Linked DNA regions of Pseudorhodoplanes sinuspersici. The protein of the gene in region 2 interacts with the protein of the main gene of each other region in a pairwise test. Links are inferred from orthologs where the notes say so. Each region holds a gene or a part of one and is shown on either strand. Other genes may lie near its edges. The genes, in order: nusG, rho and hfq.

The links.
Region 1: the proteins of rho (region 2) and nusG interact in binary tests that used the Escherichia coli proteins (3 or more experiments, as listed by UniProt). The link is inferred for Pseudorhodoplanes sinuspersici from one-to-one orthologs.
Region 3: the proteins of rho (region 2) and hfq interact in binary tests that used the Escherichia coli proteins (3 or more experiments, as listed by UniProt). The link is inferred for Pseudorhodoplanes sinuspersici from one-to-one orthologs.

The regions. Positions count from the first base shown.
Region 1 is NZ_CP021112.1:4,363,182-4,366,983, reverse strand. Bases 1-2,691 are described here. They hold nusG (transcription termination/antitermination protein NusG), read right to left. Parts: upstream 1,766-2,691; coding sequence 1,235-1,765; downstream 1-1,234. Other genes in these bases: CAK95_RS21155 (DUF6778 family protein), read right to left, coding at 2,390-2,691; secE (preprotein translocase subunit SecE), read right to left, coding at 1,831-2,028; rplK (50S ribosomal protein L11), read right to left, coding at 661-1,092; rplA (50S ribosomal protein L1), read right to left, coding at 1-658. In the rest of the region: more of CAK95_RS21155, read right to left, coding at 2,692-3,052; CAK95_RS21150 (transporter substrate-binding domain-containing protein), read left to right, coding at 3,180-3,802. UniProt on the Escherichia coli protein: Part of the processive rRNA transcription and antitermination complex (rrnTAC). The complex forms an RNA-chaperone ring around the RNA exit tunnel of RNA polymerase (RNAP).
Region 2 is NZ_CP021112.1:1,633,829-1,637,750, forward strand. What follows is about bases 642-3,452. They hold rho (transcription termination factor Rho), read left to right. Parts: upstream 642-1,319; coding sequence 1,320-2,585; downstream 2,586-3,452. Other genes in these bases: hemJ (protoporphyrinogen oxidase HemJ), read left to right, coding at 642-939; CAK95_RS08095 (NAD(P)H-dependent oxidoreductase), read right to left, coding at 2,790-3,452. Outside these bases: hemE (uroporphyrinogen decarboxylase), read left to right, coding at 1-74; CAK95_RS08080 (endonuclease domain-containing protein), read left to right, coding at 126-512; more of hemJ, read left to right, coding at 514-641; more of CAK95_RS08095, read right to left, coding at 3,453-3,922. UniProt on the Escherichia coli protein: Facilitates transcription termination by a mechanism that involves Rho binding to the nascent RNA, activation of Rho's RNA-dependent ATPase activity, and release of the mRNA from the DNA template.
Region 3 is NZ_CP021112.1:4,779,475-4,783,341, forward strand. The notes cover bases 618-3,373. They hold hfq (RNA chaperone Hfq), read left to right. Parts: upstream 618-1,744; coding sequence 1,745-2,002; downstream 2,003-3,373. Other genes in these bases: ntrX (nitrogen assimilation response regulator NtrX), read left to right, coding at 618-649; CAK95_RS23270 (D-amino-acid transaminase), read left to right, coding at 684-1,541; hflX (GTPase HflX), read left to right, coding at 2,003-3,370; mazG (nucleoside triphosphate pyrophosphohydrolase), read right to left, coding at 3,328-3,373. Also shown: more of ntrX, read left to right, coding at 1-617; more of mazG, read right to left, coding at 3,374-3,867. UniProt on the Escherichia coli protein: RNA chaperone that binds small regulatory RNA (sRNAs) and mRNAs to facilitate mRNA translational regulation in response to envelope stress, environmental stress and changes in metabolite concentrations.

The DNA.
Region 1 (3,802 bases), 2.7 Mb from region 2 along the record:
GCCCCATCGTCGAGGACAGCGACACCTTCTGCACGAAGGTGCCCTTGGCGCCTGCCGGCTTGGCCTTCTGCACCGCATCGGCGAACGCCTTGATGTTCGCAACCAGTGCGTCGGCTGTGAAAGAGGCCTTGCCGACGCCGGCCTGAACGATGCCGGCCTTCTCGACGCGGAATTCGACCGAGCCGCCCTTGGCACCCTTCACCGCATTGGCGATGTCCATGGTCACGGTGCCGACCTTCGGATTCGGCATCATGCCGCGCGGGCCGAGCACCTTACCGAGACGGCCGACCAGCGGCATCATGTCGGGGGTCGCAATACAACGATCGAAATCGATCTCGCCGTTGTTGACCTTCTCGAACAGGTCTTCGGCACCGACGACATCGGCACCGGCCGCCTTGGCCTCGTCCGCCTTGGCACCGCGTGCGAACACACCGACGCGTTGCGTACGGCCCGAGCCGCTCGGCAGCGTGACGACGCCACGCACCATCTGATCGGCGTGACGCGGATCGACGCCGAGATTCATCGCCACTTCGATGGTCTCGTCGAACTTCGCCTTGGCGCGGTCCTTGATCATCTTCACCGCTTCGTCGAGCGCATAGAGCTTGTCGCGATCGATGCCTTCGCGGATCTTCTTGGCGCGCTTGCCTTCAAAAGCCATGATCAGCCTCCCACCACGTCGATGCCCATCGAACGGGCGGAGCCTGCGATCATCTTGGCCGCAGCCTCGACGGTGTCGCAGTTCAGGTCCTTCATCTTCTGCTCGGCGATTTCGTTGATCTGGGCCTGCGTGATCTTGCCGGCCTTGTCACGACCCGGGGCCTTCGACCCCTTGTCGATCTTCGCCGCCTTCTTGATGAAGTAGGACACGGGCGCCTGCTTCATTTCGAAGGTGAAGGACCGGTCCTGATACACCGTGATGGTGACCGGGATCGGCATGTTCTTTTCGAGCTTGGCAGTCTGCGCGTTGAATGCCTTGCAGAATTCCATGATGTTCAGACCGCGCTGGCCAAGCGCGGGACCGATCGGCGGCGACGGATTGGCGGCGCCGGCCGGCACTTGCAATTTTACATAGCCGGTAATTTTCTTTGCCATGTACTACTCCTGTGATGTGAGCCGTTGCCGGCCCGGTTCAGGTGCCGTGGTGCAGCTCTTGGACGGTTGGCGGCCGTCCTCACCTCCCACGGCTCTTCTTCTTCGTCAGGGCCGGACTGAGGCCGGCGCCAACGCAGAAATCTTAAACCTTCTCCACCTGCCCGAATTCGAGTTCGACAGGCGTTGCGCGACCGAAGATCGACACCGCGACTTTCACGCGCGCACGATCCTCGTCCACTTCTTCGACGGTGCCGTTGAATGACGCGAACGGACCATCGGAGACACGCACCTGCTCGCCCACTTCGAACGAAACCGACGGCTTCGGACGGTCAATGCCTTCCTGCACCTGCTGCAGCAGACGGCCGGCTTCGGCCTCGGAGATCGGCATCGGCTTGTTGTCGGCGCCGAGAAAGCCCGTGACCTTCGGCGTATTCTTGATCAGGTGATAAGCCTCGTCGGTCAGGTCGACCTTCACCAGCACATAACCCGGAAAGAACTTGCGCTCGGTATCGACCTTGCGGCCGCGGCGCACCTCGGTGACCTTTTCCTTCGGGACCAGCACTTCCTCGAAATGCTCGGTCAGGCCGCGCTGCTTGGCCTGCTCGCGAATGGATTCGGCGACCTTGTTCTCGAAATTCGAATAGGCGTGAACGATGTACCAGCGCTTGGCCATGTCTCTTATTCTTCCAAAGTCTTTTCGGTCCGGGGTCTTGTGACGTCTCTATTCAACGGCGACAGTCAGCGCACCATGTTCAAAATCGTCGTAATGAGTAGCCGGATCGCCTGATCGGCCAGCAGGAAGAAAATCGACGACACCGCAACCATGACAAACACCATCGCGGTGGTGATGGCGGTCTCGCGGCGCGACGGCCAGGTGACCTTCTCGGTCTCGGCGCGTACCTGCTGCAGAAACTTGAACGGACTGAACTTCGCCATCGATCTTGCCGGTGCTCAAACGAGCCGTCTTGTCGCCCGATCCTTGTTCTTAAGGAACGAGCCACATCCGGCCCTTGTTTTGGGATGCCCTTCGCCGCGGATGTCCGTCACCGGGCCGCTGAAGCGAAGCCGTGTAAGTACTGCGAAAGCCGTCGGAAATCAAGGTTGTCCTGCCAGCCGTCGCAACTGGCAGGAGTGGAGGGACTCGAACCCCCAACCCCCGGTTTTGGAGACCGGTGCTCTAGCCAGTTGAGCTACACTCCTCCAAACGGCTGCGGCGGACCATTCGGCCCGCCGCCAGACCGATATGCCTTATGGATGGGCGGTTTGCAAGAGCGGGAAACGGCGAAAAGCCCCTCCCTTACGTCTTCAGCAGCCAACCCCGATATTGCTCGGCAAAGCCCTTCACCACCCTCTCGCCGGGTGAGTTGGCGGCATCGTAAGCCGCCTGAACGATCGCCCCAGCCCATCCATTCAGGGCCTGAACGACGTGGACCATTTTCGGATAAGCGACGATGACCGCACCCGTTTTCGCATCAACCAACGTGACGTCAGCAACCATATGGTAGTTACCGCCGACAACGATCCGCTGGACGGCGCTGGATAACATGAAGCCGTGCACGGTGACTTCGGCACGGACCGGCCGATTTCCATTGAAGGTGCCAGCGAGGTTTTGCTGCATCGCGCCTTTGATACGTGCCGCCAAATGATCACGCGTCCATTGTTTCGCCTCCTCCGTTTCGGTGGCGGCATTTAGCTCGTAGTTCGGAACATTTCGGCCGGCGAGATACTCGTTAATCCCGTCATATCCGACGATGCTAGCTTCCGGCGGCACAACAACGCGAACCTCAGCAAGCTTGAAACTCTGCAGATCCGACCCTGACAGCGAATGCTGGTTCGTGGTCACGCATCCACTGACAGCCCAGGCAAGGCTCATCACCGCAATAAATCGCAGAAACATACTGTAAAATCCCCACAACCCTACCGTCCTCCATGCCACAACTCCAAGGAGAAGCTCAATCATAGCCACGATTTAACGGGGCCAGACGGATCGGAGACGTTGAAAAATTCCACACCTTCGGCACGGTCTTTGCTCTATTGGCCAAAATAGCACACCGGGACCTGTGGAGGCCGCCTTGACACTCGCAACCATCGCATTTCGTGCCGCTTTTTTGAGCATTCTCGCCCTGGGCAGCGCCTCGATTGCTCGCGCCGATGCGCTGGACGACATCATGAAGGCCAAAGTGATCAAGGTGGCCGTCCCCCAGGATTTCGCCCCGTTCGGCTCGGCGGGGCCGGACCTCAAGCCGGTCGGCTATGACATCGACATGGCCAATCTGATCGGCAAGGAACTTGGGGTCAAAACCGAGATCATCGCCGTCACCAGCGCCAACCGGATCCCCTATCTGCAAACCAAGAAAGCCCACATCGTCATTTCCAGCCTCGGCAAGAATCCCGAGCGCGAGAAGGTGATCGATTTCTCCGAGGCCTATGCGCCATTCTTCTCCGGCGTCTACGGCACCAAAGAAATTGCGGCAACCAAGGTCGAGGACCTCGCCGGCAAGACCATCGGCGCGACGCGCGGCGCGATCGAGGAACAGGAAATCTCCAAGACCGCTCCTGCGGGGACGACGGTCAAGCGTTACGAAGATAACAATGCCACCATCTCGGCCTTTATTTCCGGACAGGTCGACCTGATCGCCACCGGCAATACCGTGGCGGCATCGATCGCGGACAAATCAAAGGCGCGGCCGCCGGTGCTGAAATTCGTGAT
Region 2 (3,922 bases):
ATCTTGGCCACGGCATCACGCCGCAAACCCCGATCGCGCATGTGGAACAGATGCTGAAGAGGGTGCGGGGGTAATCCCTCCCCCAACGGGGGAGGGTGGCGCGCGTAGCGCGCCGGGTGGGGGATATGGCAAACGAAATTGCCAGACGTTTGCGCAAGATAATGACTCCACAAGAGGTGAAGTTGTGGGTTCATCTCCGCTCATGGCGCAAGCAGGGATTTCATTTCAGGAGACAAGCGCCGCGACATGAGTTCATTGTTGATTTCGTTTGTCTTCGTCACAAGCTGATTATCGAAATCGATGGTGGCCAACATAATCTGGATACGCACCGCGCCAGAGATTTACGGTGCGACGCCATTCACAGCCGAGAAGGCTTTCGTGTCCTTCGTTTCTGGAATAGCGATGTGGATCGGAATCTACCGGGCGTTCTGGATATGATTGAACTGGCCCTAAAGGAAGACCCCCACCCGGCCGGCGTTGCCGGCCACCCTCCCCCAGCGGGGGAGGGATAAAATGCTCTATCTCTGGATCAAAGCCTTCCACATCATCTCGGTCATCGCCTGGATGGCCGGCATGCTCTATCTGCCGCGGCTGTTCGTCTATCACTGCGAGGCCGAGGTCGGTTCGAAGCAGTCCGAGACCTTCAAGGTCATGGAACGGCGGCTGCTGAAGGCGATCATCAATCCGGCCATGATCGCGACCTGGATTTTCGGGCTGTGGCTGGTCTGGCTGGGCGGTTGGGAAAAGTCCGGCTGGTTCCACGCCAAGCTTCTCCTCGTCCTCGTCCTGTCCGGACTGCACGGCTGGCTGGTGCGACTCTGGCGCGCATTCGCCCAGGATAAAAACCAGCATAGCCAGAAATTCTACAGGATTATCAATGAGGTTCCTGCTGTCCTGATGGTCGGGATCGTGCTCCTGGTGGTGCTCAAGCCGTTTTAGAGCGTTTTCGAGCGAAGCGAGCACCGGTTCGCGTGAAGAAAACGCGTCGAAACAAAAGGCTAGAGTCCCGGCTTTGATTTCATCAAAGCCGGAACGGCTCTAGATTTTCAACAGTGGTTAACCGGAGCTGCTCGCCCCACTTGCGGAATCGAAAGCTTCTCCGTATCTTTGAACCATCCCCCCGAACGCAGGCGGATGCCAGTCGCGCCATTCGTTTATCCGGAAGGCGCAAGCATCGGCCGGGACCCAGCCCGTCAGCCAGAGCCTTTTCCGGCCAAAGCTATCCCAGCCAAAGACCTGCGAATTCCTCTTAAGAACCGCCGCCGCTTTTTCACATTTGTGTCTGGCGCCGGTGGATCCTCATTCAAGGACTACCCCCTATGCGGGAAGTGAAGCTTCAAGACCTCAAGACCAAAACCCCCGTTGAATTGCTCTCCTTTGCCGAAGAGCAGGAAATCGAAAACGCCAGCACCATGCGCAAGCAGGAGCTGATGTTCGCGATCCTCAAGCAACTCGCTAGCCGTGAAGTCGACATCGTCGGCGAAGGCGTGGTTGAGGTGCTCTCCGACGGTTTTGGATTTCTCCGTTCGCCGGAAGCGAATTATTTGCCCGGCCCCGATGACATCTACGTTTCGCCCTCGCAGATCCGCCGTTTCGGTCTGCGCACCGGCGACACGGTGGAAGGCCACATTCGTTCGCCGAAGGAAGGCGAACGCTATTTCGCCCTGCTCAAGGTCTCGACCATCAATTTCGAGGACCCTGACAAGGCGCGCCACAAGATCAACTTCGATAACCTGACGCCGCTCTATCCCAATGAGCGGCTGAAGATGGAACATGACGATCCGACCAAGAAGGATCTGTCGGCTCGCGTCATCGACATCGTCGCGCCGATCGGCAAAGGCCAGCGTGCGCTGGTTGTCGCGCCGCCGCGCACCGGCAAGACCGTGCTGCTGCAGAACATCGCGCACGCCATTACCGCCAATCATCCCGAATGCTATCTGATCGTGCTGCTGATCGACGAACGTCCGGAAGAAGTCACCGACATGCAGCGTTCGGTGAAGGGCGAGGTCGTGTCTTCGACCTTCGACGAACCAGCCTCGCGTCACGTTCAAGTCGCCGAAATGGTGATCGAAAAGGCCAAGCGCCTGGTCGAACACGGCCGGGACGTCGTGATCCTGCTGGATTCGATCACCCGCCTCGGCCGTGCCTACAACACTGTCGTGCCGTCATCCGGCAAGGTGCTGACCGGCGGTGTCGATGCCAATGCGTTGCAGCGTCCGAAGCGTTTCTTCGGCGCCGCGCGTAACATCGAGGAAGGCGGCTCGCTGACCATCATCGCCACCGCGCTGATCGATACCGGCTCGCGCATGGACGAAGTGATCTTCGAAGAGTTCAAGGGTACCGGCAATTCCGAACTCATCCTCGACCGCAAGGTCGCCGACAAGCGCACCTTCCCGGCGATGGACATCACACGGTCAGGCACCCGCAAGGAAGAACTGCTCACCGATCCGCAGCAGCTCAAGAAGATGTACGTCCTCCGCCGCATCCTCAATCCGATGGGGACGATGGACGCCATCGACTTCCTGCTCGACAAGCTGCGCAACACGAAGAACAACGCCGAGTTCTTCGAGAGCATGAATACCTGATCGAAGGCGCACGTTCGGATATGAAAGCCGGGCTCATGCCCGGCTTTTTTGTAAACAGTATTGCTGTTGGAGTGAGGTTTCTCTTTCCGTTCGTCCCCGCGAAAGCGGGGACCCAGGATTCATTTTTCTGGATTCCTGCTGGAGCCTGTCATCGGGCGCGCGTAAGCGCGACCGCGTTGGCGGGAATGAGCGGAGAGAATAATATTACGCAACGCCAAGCTTTGGCTTGTGCTGTTGAGCCACATCCGCAAATCGCGCTTCCATTGCGCGTCGCGTTTTCACCGTGTCGTTTGCCGCATCCATTTCGACATCGGACCAGGACAACACGTCGCCATGCGCAACATCGCGTGACAGCCGCACCTTGTGCGCCAGGCCGATCGGTAGTGCGCCAAGGCTAAGGCTTTGCGCCGCCGGCATCAGCCGGCCCCACACGGTGTAGCCGCCCTCGCCGTCAAGCATCTCGCCGGCCTTGAGATCGCGCTTGGCCACGGCCACGGCGTCGCCGCGAAAGCCGAGCGGCTGACCGGTCGGCTCGCCGCGCAAGGCCGCCGACAGCACCGAGATGTTCAGCTCAAGCCCGATCAGGTGATACGGCTTGTACATCGCCGCATAACGGCCCGATGCATCGGTCTTCAGACCGTATTGGCGGAAGCAGGCGGCGGCATAATCGTTCGGCGCTTCCAGAACGACATAGACACCCCAGCGCAGGTCGCGGAACACCGGACGTCCGTCGCGCTCCAGCGACGACACCACTTCCACTACGCCCGGTTTGTCGAGAATACCCCCGTCGCTGCGTGGCCGCAGCACATGTGGAAGATCATCGACGCCGCAAGGCGGAAACGCCAATCCGCATTCGGGCACATCGAGCCCCGTTGCATTCGCAATCGCCGCCATCTCGATTGCCGATTTGGTGCCGTCGAGAAACGAATTGAACATTTGCGGATTCATGCCGGCCGCCTGCGCCTCCTGCGGCGTCAGTCCGTAATGTCCCCACACATCGTCCGGCGTCACATCGTGATAGGCCGGCAGATACTTCGTGCCTTTGCCGGCGGCGATGACACGAAAGCCGGTCGCACGCGCCCAATCCACCATTTCAGCGGTGAGTGCAGGCTGATCGCCATAGGCGAGTGAATAGACGACACCTGCTGATCGCGCTTCCTCCGCCAGCAGCGGACCGGCAAGCACATCCGCTTCGACATTGACCATGACAATGTGCCGGCCTGCGGCGATCGCAGCGCGCGCATGGCGAATGCCGACAGCCGGATTGCCGGTTGCTTCGATAACGACGTCTGCCGGCGTCCGCGCGATCGCGGCCATGCCATCGTCGGTGAATGCCG
Region 3 (3,867 bases), 3.1 Mb from region 2 along the record:
CGCTGACATGCCCAGAGAAACCCAGAACAAGATTCTGCGTGTCTTGGTGGATCAGACCTTCCACCGGGTCGGCGGCACCTCCAAAGTCACCGTGGATGTCCGCGTTATCTCTTCGACCGCTCGCAATCTCGAAGCGGAGATCGCGGCGGGCAATTTCCGCGAGGATCTCTACCATCGGCTGTCGGTCGTGCCGATCCGCGTGCCGCCGCTGGCCGAACGGCGCGAGGATATCCCGCTGCTGGTCGATTATTTCATGGAGCAGATTTCGCTCGCCACCGGCTTGCCCAAACGCACGATGGGCGATGACGCGATGGCGGTATTACAATCGCATGACTGGCCCGGCAACGTGCGCCAGCTCCGCAACAACGTCGAACGCCTGATGATTCTCGCCGGCGGCGATCCGAACGCGGTGATCAATTCCAGCATGCTGCCGCAGGATGTCGGCTCGATGGTACCGTCGATGCCGAACGGCAATGGCGGCGAGCAGTTGATGAGCTTGCCGCTGCGTGAGGCGCGCGAGATGTTCGAGCGAGAATACCTCGTTGCGCAAATCAGCCGCTTCGGCGGCAACATTTCACGGACCGCCGAATTCGTGGGCATGGAGCGCTCGGCACTGCATCGCAAGCTGAAGGCGCTGGGGATTGGCTGATCGCAGCACGGAAAACAACTCAAGAGAAACGCCCGTGTCACGCATCGCCTATGTCAACGGTCGCTACCTGCCGCGGAGCGAAGCTGCGGTTCATATCGAGGATCGCGGCTATCAGTTCGCCGACGGCGTCTACGAAGTCTGCGAGGTGAGGGGTGGCCACCTCATCGATGAACGCCGCCACATGGAACGGCTGTTGCGTTCTTTAAGTGAATTGCGAATTCCGCTGCCGATGCCACTGTCGGCGCTCAGCATCGTGCTGCACGAGGTGGTCCGGCGAAACGGTGTCCGCGACGGTATCGTCTATCTGCAAATCACACGCGGTGTCGCCAAACGAGACCATGCTTTCCCGCCGGCCGGGACGAAACCCGCCTTGGTGGTCACAGCAAACCGTATCGACCCGGAGAAGACCGAGCGGCTCGCCGCAGACGGCATCGCGGTCATCACACTGCCGGACAATCGCTGGGACCGGGTCGACATCAAATCAATCGCACTGCTGCCGAACGTCATGGCGAAACAGCAGGCGCGAGAGCAGGGCGCTCGCGAAGCGTGGTTTGTCGCTGCCGACGGTACGGTGACCGAAGGCTCGTCCTCGAACGCCTGGATCGTGACGGGGGACAACGAGGTGGTGACCCGGAAGGCCGACCGGACGATCCTGAAGGGCATCACCCGCACGGTCCTGCTCGAGGTTCTGAAATCGGAGGGCCTGACACTGACGGAGAGGGCCTTCACGGTCGAGGAAGCTCAGGGCGCCCGGGAGGCGTTCATCACCTCGGCGAGCCAGGCCGTGATGCCGGTGGTCAGGATCGACGGCCGGCCGATCGGTAATGGTGCACCCGGCCTGCTGGCGACCGCCCTGCGCCGCGATTTCCACCGCTTTGCGGAGGAATCCTGACAATTCGCCGCGCTAAGGCTTTGACCAGCGTGCAAGTTGGGCTTGCGCGGAATCCCGCCGTGCCATCTAATGCATCGCCCCAAGTCCTCGTTGGGTAAGAAGAACGAGGGACAATGATACTTGGCAATCACTCTAAACTGATCATCTAGCAGAAACGTCTCGCGGCATCGGGAGCTGCGGGCAAGAAAATGGAAAGCACGGCCATGGCAGCCGAACGAACTCAAAATCTCCAGGACACCTTCCTCAACCACGTCCGCAAGGCCAAAATTCCGCTCACGATATTTTTGGTGAACGGCGTGAAGCTGCAGGGCGTTGTCACATGGTTCGACAACTTTTGTGTGTTGCTGCGACGGGATGGGCATTCGCAGCTTGTCTACAAACACGCCATCTCCACCATCATGCCGGGCCATCCGGTCCAGCTTTTCGAGGGTGCGGAAGAGGGCGCAGGAGAAAAAGGCTAGTTGCAGCCGCGTAAACGCGATTCAGCTTCCGACCGCCTGAGCCCGGATCGTTCGGGCACCACTGGGCGTGCGCTGGTGGTCGGCCCCTATCTGCGCAGTCATTCGTCACGTGCGCTTCGCGCCGAGCGATCGCCCCAGGCGCGGATCGAGGAGGCTGCCGGCCTTGCGCTCGCCATCGACCTCGATGTGGTTGAGACCGGGATCGTCTCGCTGAGCGAGATCCGGCCTGCGACCTATATCGGCAAGGGCAAGGTCGACGAGCTTGCGGGCCTGATCAAGGCGCGCGAGGTCGATCTCGTCATCATGGATTGCGCATTGTCGCCGGTACAGCAGCGTAACCTTGAGAAAGCGTGGTCGGCCAAGGTGCTGGATCGCACCGGCCTGATCCTGGAAATCTTCGGCAAGCGCGCCCAGACGAAGGAGGGCGTGCTGCAGGTCGAGCTTGCGCATCTGACCTATCAGAAGAGCCGGCTGGTGCGCTCATGGACGCATCTTGAACGGCAACGCGGCGGTTTCGGCTTCCTCGGCGGCCCAGGCGAAACGCAGATCGAAGCCGACCGGCGCATGATCGAGGAGCGCATTGCGCGCATCGAAGCCGAATTGGAAAAGGTCAAGAAACGGCGCAAGCTGCATCGGGAGAGCCGGCGGCGCGTGCCATATCCCATCGTCGCGTTGGTGGGCTACACCAACGCCGGCAAATCGACGCTGTTCAACCGCATGACGCGCGCGCAAGTGCTCGAAGCCGACATGCTGTTTGCGACGCTCGATCCGACATTGCGCGCGATCGAACTTCCGCATGGCGCCAAGGTGATTTTGTCCGATACCGTCGGCTTCATTTCCGAGCTGCCGACCATGCTGGTGGCTGCGTTCCGTGCGACGCTCGAAGAAGTCGTCGAGGCCGACGTGATCCTGCATGTGCGCGACGTTTCGCATGAAGACAGCGACGCCCAGATGCAGGATGTGCAAGACGTCTTGAAAGCGCTCGGCATCGACGATGAGCGGCGCGATCGCGTGATTGAAGTCTGGAACAAGATCGACCAGCTTGCCCCCGATGATCGCGCTGGCCTGGAGAATGCCGCGGCGCGTATCGCGCCGGATCATCATCCGGTGCTGGTGTCGGCCTTGACCGGCGAGGGCATCGATACGCTGTTGGCGGCGATCGAAGAACGGTTATCCGAAACGCGCATCGTCCTCGAACTCCTGCTCGACGGGTCGGATGGCGCCGGCCTGTCATGGCTCCATCGCAATACGGAAGTGATCCGGAAATCCGTTTTGGACGAGGGCAAGATTGCGATCAGCGTGCGGGCCGATCCGGCCAAGGCCGGTCAGGTGCGGGCACGTTTCAGCGAGGTTGCATCCGCCTCCTGATGACGGTTTTCACTGGCCGGTCTTTCGTCGTTTTTGGCCTCGTCCCAGAGCGCGTCCATTTCGGCCAAAGTCGCTTCTGACGGCGTCCTGCCGATCCGCGCCAGCGCGGCCTCGATCGCGGCGAAGCGGCGTTCAAACTTCGCATTAGTGCCACGCAAGGACGTATCGGCATCGATGTCGAGATGGCGTGCCAGATTGACCAGCGCGAACATCAGATCGCCGATTTCATCAGCCGCCGCCGCATTGTCGGCTGCATCCAATGCGCGTTCGATTTCCGCGGTCTCTTCCTTGATCTTGTCGAGCACGGCACGCGGATCATTCCAGTCGAAGCCGACTTTCGATGCCTTCTGCTGCAGCTTCAATGCACGCGTCAGCGCCGGTAAACCGGACGGAATGCCGGCGAGGGCGCCCGCGTCCTCATCAGCACCACCACGCCGCTGCCGTCGCGCAGCCTTTTCCTCGGCCTTGATCTTGTCCCACAGACCTTTGACTTCATC